3 regions of the Streptomyces sp. NPDC096193 genome follow, and region 2 is predicted to be linked to each of the others. Evidence: riboswitches for the same ligand, from Rfam matches in the RefSeq annotation. Region 2 holds a riboswitch; each other region holds the start of a gene.

Region 1 (3,266 bases), on a different contig from region 2:
CGAGGTCCACTGAACCGTCATCGGCTCGGGGCGCGAGATGTCACCCGCGAGGATCGGCGGCCGGACGTATCGCGTGCCGTAGGACTGGACCCAGCCGTGCCGGGTGGCCAGGTAGCCGGTGAGCTGCTCGGCGAAGTACTGCACCATGTCGTTGCGTTCGGGCTCGCCGTGGACCAGGACGTCGATGCCGGTCTTCTCCTGGAAGGCGATCACCTCCTGGATCTCGGCCTTGATCCGCTCCTCGTAGGCAGCCGTGTCGATCCGTCCGCGCCGCAGGTCGGCGCGCGCGGTGCGCAGTTCGGTGGTCTGCGGGAACGAGCCGATCGTGGTAGTGGGCAGCAGGGGCAGGCCGAGGTGGGCACGCTGGGTCGCGGCACGTTCGGCGTACGGCTGCGAGCGGCGACCGTCGGCGTCCGTCACCCCGGCCACCCGGGCACGCACCGCCGGGTCGCGGGTGAGGGCGGAGCCGGCGCGGGAGGTCAGGTCGGCGCGGTTGGCGGCGAGTTCGGCCGCGATGGTGTCGGCCCCCTGACCCAGGCCCCTCGCGAGGGTGACGATCTCGGAGGTCTTCTGCCGGGCGAAGGCGAGCCACCGGTGGATCTGCGGGTCGATGTCGCGCTCCGCGGCACTGTCCAGCGGGACGTGCAGCAGCGAGCAGGAGGAGGCCACGTCGACCCGGTCGGCGAGGCCGAGCAGCGTGCCGAGGATGGACAGCGACTTCTCGAAGTCGTTGATCCAGATGTTGCGACCGTTGACGACGCCCGCGACCAGGCGCTTGCCGGGCAGCCCGCCGACTGCGGCCAGGGCGCCGAGGTCCGCCCCTGCGGCATCGGTGAAGTCGAGTGCCAGGCCGTCCACGGGAGCCTTGGCGAGCACCGGCAGTGCCTCGCCGAGCCGGTCGAAGTACGAGGCCACCAGCAGCTTGGGCCGGTTGGTGAGGGTGCCGAGGTCGCGGTAGGCGCGTTCAGCGGCGTTCAGTTCGGCGGGCGTACGGTCCTGGACCAGCGCGGGCTCGTCCAGCTGCACCCAGTCGGCCCCGGCCGCGCGCAGGTCGGCGAGTACCTCCGCGTACACCGGCAGCAGCCGGTCGAGCAGGGTCAGGGGATCAAAACCGGGCGCCACGCCGGGGGCGGGCTTGGCCAGCAGAAGATAGGTGATCGGGCCGACCAGCACCGGCCGGGCCGTGTGACCGAGGGCCAGTGCCTCCTTCAGTTCGGTGACCTGCTTGGTGGAGTCGGCGGTGAAGACGGTGCCGGGCCCCAGTTCGGGGACGAGATAGTGGTAGTTGGTGTCGAACCACTTGGTCATCTCGAGCGGGGCGATGTCCTGGGTGCCGCGCGCCATGGCGAAGTACCCGGCCAGGGCGTCCGCCTCGACGGCTGCGCGGTGGCGCGAGGGCAGGGCGCCGACCATCACGCTGGTGTCGAGCACGTGGTCGTAGTACGAGAAATCACCGGTCGGGACCTCGTGGATCCCGGCCTCGGCCAGGTGCTGCCAGTTCGAACGACGCAGGTCCCGGGCGGTCTCTTCCAGGGCCGCTGCGGAGACCCGGCCCTTCCAGTAGCCCTCGATGGCTTTCTTCAGTTCACGGTTCGGCCCCTGACGGGGGTATCCGTGAACGGTGGACCGTGCTGCCGCGGCTGCGGGCTTCGCTGTCACTGAACTCTCCTTCGCGAGTTTCCTGTCACCCGGCGAGGGTGAAGGCGAAGGGAGCACAGACCGGACGGAGGAGGTGGTGCGTCGCTGACGCACGTGCCCGCCGGTATGCACGCCGACCCGCCCTCGAGGTCACCGGATATCCGCGCACGATCGGTCGTGCGCGGACAGCGGGCAGGTCTTCGGACTCACGGGCACGCCTGCCGGACATCTCCCGGCGGACACCTACTGGCCGTCGCTTCCCAGGCCCGTACCGGACCCAGTGCGTATGACGGCGGTCGTTCCCGCTCACCGCTGCGGGGCAGTCCCGGATTCCCACCGGGTTCCCTCTTGCGACGCACATACCTGGCAGGCACGGCGAACCAGCTGCACTCGTCAGCCTAGAGCCCCGCGGGCCACACCGACACCACCGCTCGTCATCCGGACGGCGATCCACGGCGTGCGGGCGTACCGATGGAGCCGCCGGGGGCGCTCAGGCCGAGGGCACCGGAGTACCAAGACGCTCGGGTAGCTGAGGGAGCAGGTGAACGGGTCGACGAAAGAGTTCACGCAGTCCGCCGGCTTCCAGTCGGTGCGCGGGTGCAACGGCCCGGACGGAGGGGCTGAACAGCACGCTGGGCAGGATCGCGGCGGCGGGGCACCAGGAGCAGGGCACGTTCAACGACCTTGCCGACGGCCCGCTCGACCGGTCCGGGAGCACGTAGCTCCACCGAGCGGGTCACCACCAGGCCGTCGCTCCCGGCCCTCGCCCGGTCCGCACCGGCGGCGGCATGCAAGAGCAGGGCGGAACTGTCGACCTGATCCTCGGCCAGGGCGAGCCGATATCCGGTCGGTGTGCTCGCCAGGACGCGGCGCCCAGCTGCGCCCGCGCCCTGGACACGAGGACCTGCACCGCCTTTCCCGGCCGCTCCGGCAACTCGGCCGGCCACAGCCCCGCCACGAGCCGCTCGGTGTTGCAGCCCGTACGGAGGTCGCCGGCGAGCAGTGCGAGCAGGCCGCGCAGCCGGGGCGCTGTGACCTCCTGCCCGCGATAGGCGACACGTGGCAGCAGGGTCAGGTCGGTGGTGACCGGTGCAGACTGGCCAACGCCCCCGGCCGACCGGATCCAGCCCGTCCGAAGTGACGGCGGGCCACCAGCGCCCGGTTGGGCCCCTGTTGGGGCCGAGGTGCGGCCGTCGCGGCGTCATGGAACCACCTGGGACCTACCGTCCCCGTACCGTCGCGATCGCCTCCTTCGCCGTCTTCTCGACCAGCGCGATCCCGGACTCCATCGACGCATGGCCGTCGGAGAGCACGGCGATCAGATATCTGCGTCCGTCGATGGTCACGCGTCCCACGCTGTTGATGTCCCACAAGCCGGTCTTGGTGCGCTGGAGCCAGCCGTTCTTCAGAGCCCAGCCGGAGCCTGCCGCGGCCGACACGCCCCAGTCCTGTTCCGCCTCTGTCCGGTTCATCAGCCTCTGGATGTACGCACGAGAGGGCTGGCTCAGCTCCGGGGGCGTACCGGAGGAAGGCGTCGCCGAGTCCACCGAGAACGCCGCCCGCAACAGGATGAGCTGGTCCTCCGCCGTGGTCTGGGTGAGACCCCAGTGCATTCCCTTGCCACCCTT
Region 2 (3,266 bases):
TGGCCGCGCCCGCGAGGAGAGCCGTGCCGAACAGTGCCAGGTCGCGGCTGCGCCGTACGTTCAGGCCCATGGTGCGGGCGTAGTCCTCCCCGAGCAGCAGGGCGTTGAGGCGTTTGGCGGTCAGCAGGGCGGTCAGCAGTCCGGCGCCGATGACGGGCAGCATGACCTGGAGGTCGGGCCAGGTGGTGGCGCCGAAGCTGCCCATGCCCCACATGACGAACTGCTGGGCGCGTTCGGGCCGGGCGTAGACGAGCATCACGCCGACCACGGCGGTGGCCGCCGAGCCGATCATGACGCCGATGACGAGGAGGGTGACGGCCGACCGCACCCATCGCGACAGGAGGAGGACGAGGGCGAGTACGGCGGCGGCGCCGAGCGAGGCGGCCAGCACGATGCCCACCCGTCCCAGCCCGGCCAGGTCTCCGGTGAAGCTCCCGGCCACCCCGCCCGTGCCGACGACCACGGCGGCGACACCCATGCTGGCGCCCGAACTCACGCCCAGGGAGAACGGGTCGGCCAGCGCGTTGCGGAACAGGGTCTGCATCTGTACGCCGGCCACCGCGAGCGCGGCGCCGACGGCGGCGGCGGTCAGCGCACGCGGCAGCCGGACCTGCTCGACGATCACCGTCCAGCGCGGATCCTCGGCGGCGCCGCCGAACAGGACCCGCACCACCTCCGCGACCGGCACCGGATGGGAACCGGTCGCGAGGGCGAGGACGAACAGCACGGCGGTCCCGGCCGCCAGGGCGAGGACGACGACGAGGCGCCGCCGCACGGGCCGCGGGGTGTCGACTACCGGGGCCGACGTGTTTGCCTGATGAGTCGTCACGCCGTGGGCACCGGCTGGTAGAAGGTGAAGGTGTGCCACTTCGCCTGCTCTGGGTGCATCAGCGCGAACAGGTCTGCCAGGACCAGGTCCGGGCGCAGCACGCCGCGCTCGAAGTAGTCGTTGCCGCCGCCGGGACCGAGCGCCTTCTGGTTCGTCCACACCGCTCCGCCGGAGACGGCCTTCAACTGCCCGTACCGGCTGTCGGCCTTCACGGCGTCGGCGGTGGACTTCCACTGCTGGTCGGCGATCCAGATCAGGGCCTGGCCGCCCTTGGCGTACACGGCCTCGAAGTTCAGCTGGAGGCCACCGGTGCCCACCTCGCCGGCCCACGGGAAGGTGCCGCCCGCGTCCTTGATCAGCTGGGCGGCGTAGCTTCCGCCGGCGGGCATGGACCACGTGCCCTGGTACATCGTGCCGGGCAGGACCTCGACGGGCTTGCCCGCCTTGGCCGCCTGCGCGCCCTTCTCGGCGACCTTGCGGTAGTCGCCCTCGATGGCTTCGAACACCTCGCCGGCACGCTTCTCCGCCCCGGTGAGCGCGGCCATTGCCTTGACCCACTCGGCGCGCCCGAGCGGACTGGCCTCCAGCCACTCGGCGTTGGCGACCACGGCGACGCCCGCCTGACGCAGCTTCGGGTACTGCGGGTCGTCGGTGCCCTGGGTCATGAGTACGTCCGGCTTGGCGCCGATGACCGCCTCGGCGTCGAGGGTGTGGTCCTTGGCGTACTCGGTGACCTTGCCCGCCTTCACCCGCTCGAGCACCTCGGCGGACGAGATGGCCGTGGCGCTCGCGACACCGGTCAGCACGTCCAGGGTGCCGGTCTCGGTCAGCAGCGGCAGGTGGGTCGTCGAGGCGGAGTACAGGCTCTTGACGGGTACGGTGACCTGCTGCGCGGACGCCAGATCACCCGTCAGCTTCGGCTTCGGCGCACCGCACTTGACCAGCACGTACGACTCGGGCTTGCCCTTGGGGAAGGGCTCCTTGACGGTGAGGACCTGATAGCTCTTCTCGTACCGCAGCGTGAAGTTCTCGGCGTGCTTCACCGTCGACTTGACCGGGAAGTAGTCCTTGGCCGGGTCGAAGCCCGCGATGCAGCCCTCACCCTGAGCCTGGGCCTGGGTGTTGGTGGTCGTGCCGGCGTCGCCACCGCATGCGGTGAGTGTGAGGGCGACGGCGAGGAAGGCCGCCGCGGCGGCCTGACGGCGCCCGGGCATGACGGATCGTACGGACAAGGTGACTCCTGGTGGCGTGCGTGGGCAGCGCGTACCGGCGTTCCGGCGCGCGGATGCGGCGTACGGGGAAGGAACCGCTGAGGGAGGAGACCGTCAGGACCTGGGGGAACGAACCCCTGCGTCAAGCCGGACAGGAAGGCCCGGACGGGCCAAGGGCGGCGCCAGGCCGACCCCGCACATACGCAGGCACACGAGTGCCACCGCCTCTCCTGGGGAAATCCGCCCCGTACATCGAGGTGCGACGGCGTGAGTCTCCTGACTCGGGATCACGGCTTCTCCGGCCTTCCCACCCCGCACGGGGCGGTGGCCATGGGTGGAGTCGCTCCCCCTACACAGTGGCGGTACCGTGCCGGAATCTCACCGGCTTCCTCGTTCCGCCGTCGCTTGTCGGACGGAAGCATCGCAGAAGGAGCCGTCGCCCGGCCAGACCCTCCTCTGTGCGTTCAGCCACACGAGGTGGGGGTGCGGCACTCCCTGGGGAGGAAGGTCACCTGCGGTGCGCCCGTGCGCGGATGGATGGAGACCTCGCTCGTGACGCCGCAACCTCGGCGAGCAGTTCGGGCGTGAGGATGTCGGCGGGCGGGCCCGAGGCGGTGCCCTTGGCGTCGCTCTGCACGTACAGGCGGTCGCAGTAGTACGCGGCGAGGTTGAGGTCGTGCAGGGCTACCACGACGGTCGCGGGCAGCTGACGCAGGGTGCCGAGGACGTTCAACTGGTGGCGGACGTCAAGGTGGTTGGTCGGTTCGTCCAGGACGAGGAGGGACGGCTGCTGGGCGAGGGCACGGGCGATGAGGACGCGTTGGCGTTCCGCGCCGGAGAGCCGGTCGAAGGGGCGGTGGGCCAGGCCGGTGGCATCGACCGCGTCGAGGGCCGACTCGATCAGGTCGGCGTCCTCGGGGGTGTTGCCGTCGAGCAGCTGTTTGTGTGTGTGGGGGTGCGGCCCATGGCGACGACCTCGCGTACGGAGAGGTCGAAGCCTGCGCCCGATTCCTGGACGACCGCCGCCACCGTCCTGGTGAGCCGGCGTACGGGCAGGTCCACGCGTCGGTGCCCTCGGTATCACCGGGCCACCTCGGTCACACTGGTTCCTCCGACCACACGCGCGCACCGCCCATCAATATCCCGTGCCCCGGAAGGCCCAGGATGCTGTCAGGGACGACGCCGGGGGACGACGACACCACGGCGCCGCCCGCCCGCGACAGGAG
Region 3 (3,266 bases), on a different contig from region 2:
TGTCCGTGGAGGTCGCCAAGACGATCTCCAGCGGCATCGTCACCGAGTCAGGCATCACCCCGGAAGTCATCTTCGCGGCGCTGGTCGGCGCCATCCTCTGGAATCTGCTCACCTGGCTGATCGGCCTGCCCTCCAGCTCCTCGCACGCCCTCATGGGCGGACTGGTCGGCGCCACGATCGCCTCGGTCGGCGTCAGCGGCGTCAACGGCGGCACCGTCGTCACCAAGGTGCTGATCCCCGCGATCGCGGCCCCCCTGGTCGCGGGCATCGCCGCCTACCTCGCCTCCCGGCTGACCTACCGGATCGGCCGGAACACCGACGAGAAGACCACCGCCAAGGGCTACCGCGCCGGTCAGATCGCCTCGGCGGGCCTCGTCTCGCTGGCCCACGGCACCAACGACGCCCAGAAGACGATGGGCATCATCACGCTGGCCCTGGTCGCCGGCGGCGTCCTCTCCCCCGGGTCCAACCCCCCGATGTGGGTCATCCTCTCCGCCGGTCTCGCGATCGCGCTCGGCACCTATCTGGGCGGCTGGCGCATCATCCGCACCATGGGCAAGGGCCTGACCGACCTCCAGCCGCAGCAGGGCTTCGCCGCCCAGACCAGCGCGGCGAGCGTCATCCTCGCCTCCTCCAATCTCGGCTTCTCGCTGTCGACCACGCACTCCTGCTCCGGCGCGGTGATGGGCGCGGGCCTCGGCCGCAAGGGCGGCGTGGTCCGCTGGTCCACCGCCACCCGGATGTTCGTCGCCTGGGGTCTGACCCTGCCGGCGGCCGCGCTGGTGGCGGCGGGCTCGGAGTTCGTCACCCGCCAGGGCGACTGGGGCGTGGCGGCCGTCGTGGTCTTCCTGATCGGCTCCTGCGCCGCGATCTGGCTGGTCTCCCGCCGCCAGGTGGTCGACCACACCAACGTCAACGACACGAGCGCGGACGGCGAGCCCGCGGGTGTCGTGACCGCCGCCATCGCGGCCGTCACCCCGCCGCCGGCCGGCACCCCGGCCCAGGACCTCCAGACGACCATCCCGGCTCCGGCCCCCGAATCCGAGCCGGCCCGCACGGCCGCGGTGTAAGGACAGAAACAGCATGAGCATCGACTGGGCAGCTCTCGGCTCCGTCTTCGGCGTGAGCCTCGTCGCCACCGTGGCCCTGGTGGGTCTGTTCACCCTGGGCGTGGTGGGTCTGAGCAAGCAGGAATCGGCGTCCGCGCAGGGAGGATCGGCGACCCTGGCACGCACGGGCGCCTATGTGTGCTTCGCGCTCTGCGCGGCAGCGGTGACCTACGGGATCTACCTCATCGTCAGCTGACGCCACAGCGTCATCACGCGCATCCCGTGCCGGGCCGGGCACCCTTTGGGGTGACCGGCCCGGCTTTCGGGTGTGGGGCTCAGCACACTGTCCCGTCGCAGGTCAAAGGCAAGTTGACGCAGTTCGGGCGGCGTGGTGGACTGCCGGGGCCATCTACGGCGGCAGCAGAGGAAGCCGGTGCGAATCCGGCGCGGTCCCGCCACTGTCACCGGGGAGCAGTCCCCGGAAGCCAGGAACTCTCACCGCCGTTCACGTCGAACCAGGGCGCGGACACCCTGAGTGAGGACATATCGCCATGCCCGGCTGCGGTTCCGTTCCTGCTGTGAGTACGGCCCTGAGTTCACGGTCGCACCGAGGCGAGATCCCGGTCTGAACCCATGCGTGCCGACCGAGTGTTCGTGTACGGCTCCACCGCCGGCCTCGCCTGCGACCTGCTTCTCGGTGATCCCCGCCGGGGGCATCCGGTCGCGGCTTTCGGGCGGGCCGCGGAGGCCGTCGAGCGTGCGTTGTGGCGTGACCACCGCGGCCGGGGTGCGCTGCACACCCTGCTGTGCGCCGGGGGTGCGGCCGCCGCCGCGGCCCTCGTCGCACGCGGCGCACGGGGCAGTTCCGCCGCGTCCGTCGCCCTGACCGCGGCCGCCACCTGGTCGGTCGTCGGCGGGACGTCGCTCGGGCGCGAGGCCCGGGCCATCGGCGGGGCGCTCGCCGCCGGCGATGTGGAACTCGCCCGCGAACGGCTGCCGCATCTGTGCGGCCGCGATCCGCAGAGCCTGGACGAGCAGCAGATCGCGCGGGCCGTCGTCGAGTCCGTCGCCGAGAACACCTCCGACGCCGTGGTCGGCGCCCTGGTGTGGGGTGCGGTGGCGGGCGTGCCGGGCCTGGTGGGCTTCCGGGCGGTCAACACCCTGGACGCGATGGTCGGGCATCTCTCGTCCCGCTACCGGAAGTTCGGGTGGGCCTCGGCACGGCTGGACGACGTGGCCGGCTGGCCCGGTGCGCGGCTGACGGCCGGGCTCGCGGCGCTCACGGGTGCGGACGGCCGGGGGGCCGTACGTGCCTGGCGCGCCGACGCGGGCCGGCACCCCAGCCCCAACGCCGGGCCCGTGGAGGCCGCGTTCGCCGGGGCGCTCGGTGTCCGGCTCGGCGGAACGCTCTCGTACGGCGGACGGGTCGAACACCGGCCGGTCCTCAACGCCGAAGGGCGCGCCGTGGAGTTCGGCGACATCGAACGTGCCGTGCGGCTCTCCCGGCGCGTCGGCTTTCTGACGCTGGCGGTCTGCGCCGCGGGCCGCGTCACGGGTCACGCACTGCGCGCCCGGCGCGCACGAAGGAGGCGGGGATGACCGGGCGCAGAGGCGGCGGGCTGCTGGTCGCGGGCACCACGTCCGACGCGGGCAAGAGCGTCGTCACGGCCGGCATCTGCCGGTGGCTCGTACGCCAGGGCGTGAAGGTCGCCCCCTTCAAGGGGCAGAACATGTCCCTCAATTCGTTCGTGACACGTGAGGGCGCGGAGATCGGCCGAGCGCAGGCGATGCAGGCCCAGGCCGCGCGGGTGGAGCCGAGCGCCCTCATGAACCCGGTCCTGCTGAAGCCGGGCAGCGACCGCTCCAGCCAGGTCGTGCTGATGGGCAAGCCGGTCGGGGAACTCAGCGCCCGCGGCTACCACGGCGGCCGGCAGGAAGCCCTCCTCGGCACCGTCGTGGACTGCCTGGAGGAGCTGCGGGGCACGTATGAAGCCGTGATCTGCGAGGGGGCGGGCAGTCCGGCCGAGATCAATCTGCGGCGTACGGACATCGTGAACATGGGTGTCGCGCGGGCCGCGCGGCTTCCGGTGCTGGTGGTCGGGGACATCGACCGCGGCGGGGTGTTCGCCTCCTTCTTCGGTACGACGGCGCTGCTGAGCGCGGCCGACCAGGAGCTGATCGCGGGCTACCTGGTGAACAAGTTCCGCGGGGACGTGT

Evidence for each region. A riboswitch is a leader RNA that binds a small molecule or an ion and turns the genes downstream of it on or off. The one in region 2 is predicted to bind cobalamin.
Region 1: another riboswitch for cobalamin. It lies ahead of metE (5-methyltetrahydropteroyltriglutamate--homocysteine S-methyltransferase); the one in region 2 lies ahead of ABTX78_RS34865 (ABC transporter substrate-binding protein).
Region 3: another riboswitch for cobalamin. It lies ahead of ABTX78_RS22880 (cobalamin biosynthesis protein); the one in region 2 lies ahead of ABTX78_RS34865 (ABC transporter substrate-binding protein).

The regions. Positions count from the first base shown of each region.
Region 1 covers NZ_JBEOSJ010000001.1:154,392-157,657, reverse strand. Annotated here, with positions in the region: gene metE (5-methyltetrahydropteroyltriglutamate--homocysteine S-methyltransferase) at 1-1,659, opposite strand, end outside; cobalamin riboswitch at 1,813-2,038, opposite strand; partial or broken gene ABTX78_RS00745 (AfsR/SARP family transcriptional regulator) at 2,394-2,761, opposite strand; gene ABTX78_RS00740 (serine hydrolase) at 2,859-3,266, opposite strand, start outside.
Region 2 covers NZ_JBEOSJ010000045.1:15,573-18,838, reverse strand. Annotated here, with positions in the region: gene ABTX78_RS34870 (FecCD family ABC transporter permease) at 1-775, opposite strand, end outside; gene ABTX78_RS34865 (ABC transporter substrate-binding protein) at 826-2,061, opposite strand; cobalamin riboswitch at 2,288-2,493, opposite strand; partial or broken gene ABTX78_RS34860 (ABC transporter ATP-binding protein) at 2,505-3,116, opposite strand; partial or broken gene ABTX78_RS34855 (ferric reductase-like transmembrane domain-containing protein) at 3,205-3,266, shown strand, end outside.
Region 3 covers NZ_JBEOSJ010000016.1:60,803-64,068, forward strand. Annotated here, with positions in the region: gene ABTX78_RS22870 (inorganic phosphate transporter) at 1-1,070, shown strand, start outside; gene ABTX78_RS22875 (hypothetical protein) at 1,084-1,305, shown strand; cobalamin riboswitch at 1,425-1,563, shown strand; gene ABTX78_RS22880 (cobalamin biosynthesis protein) at 1,683-2,648, shown strand; gene ABTX78_RS22885 (cobyric acid synthase) at 2,645-3,266, shown strand, end outside.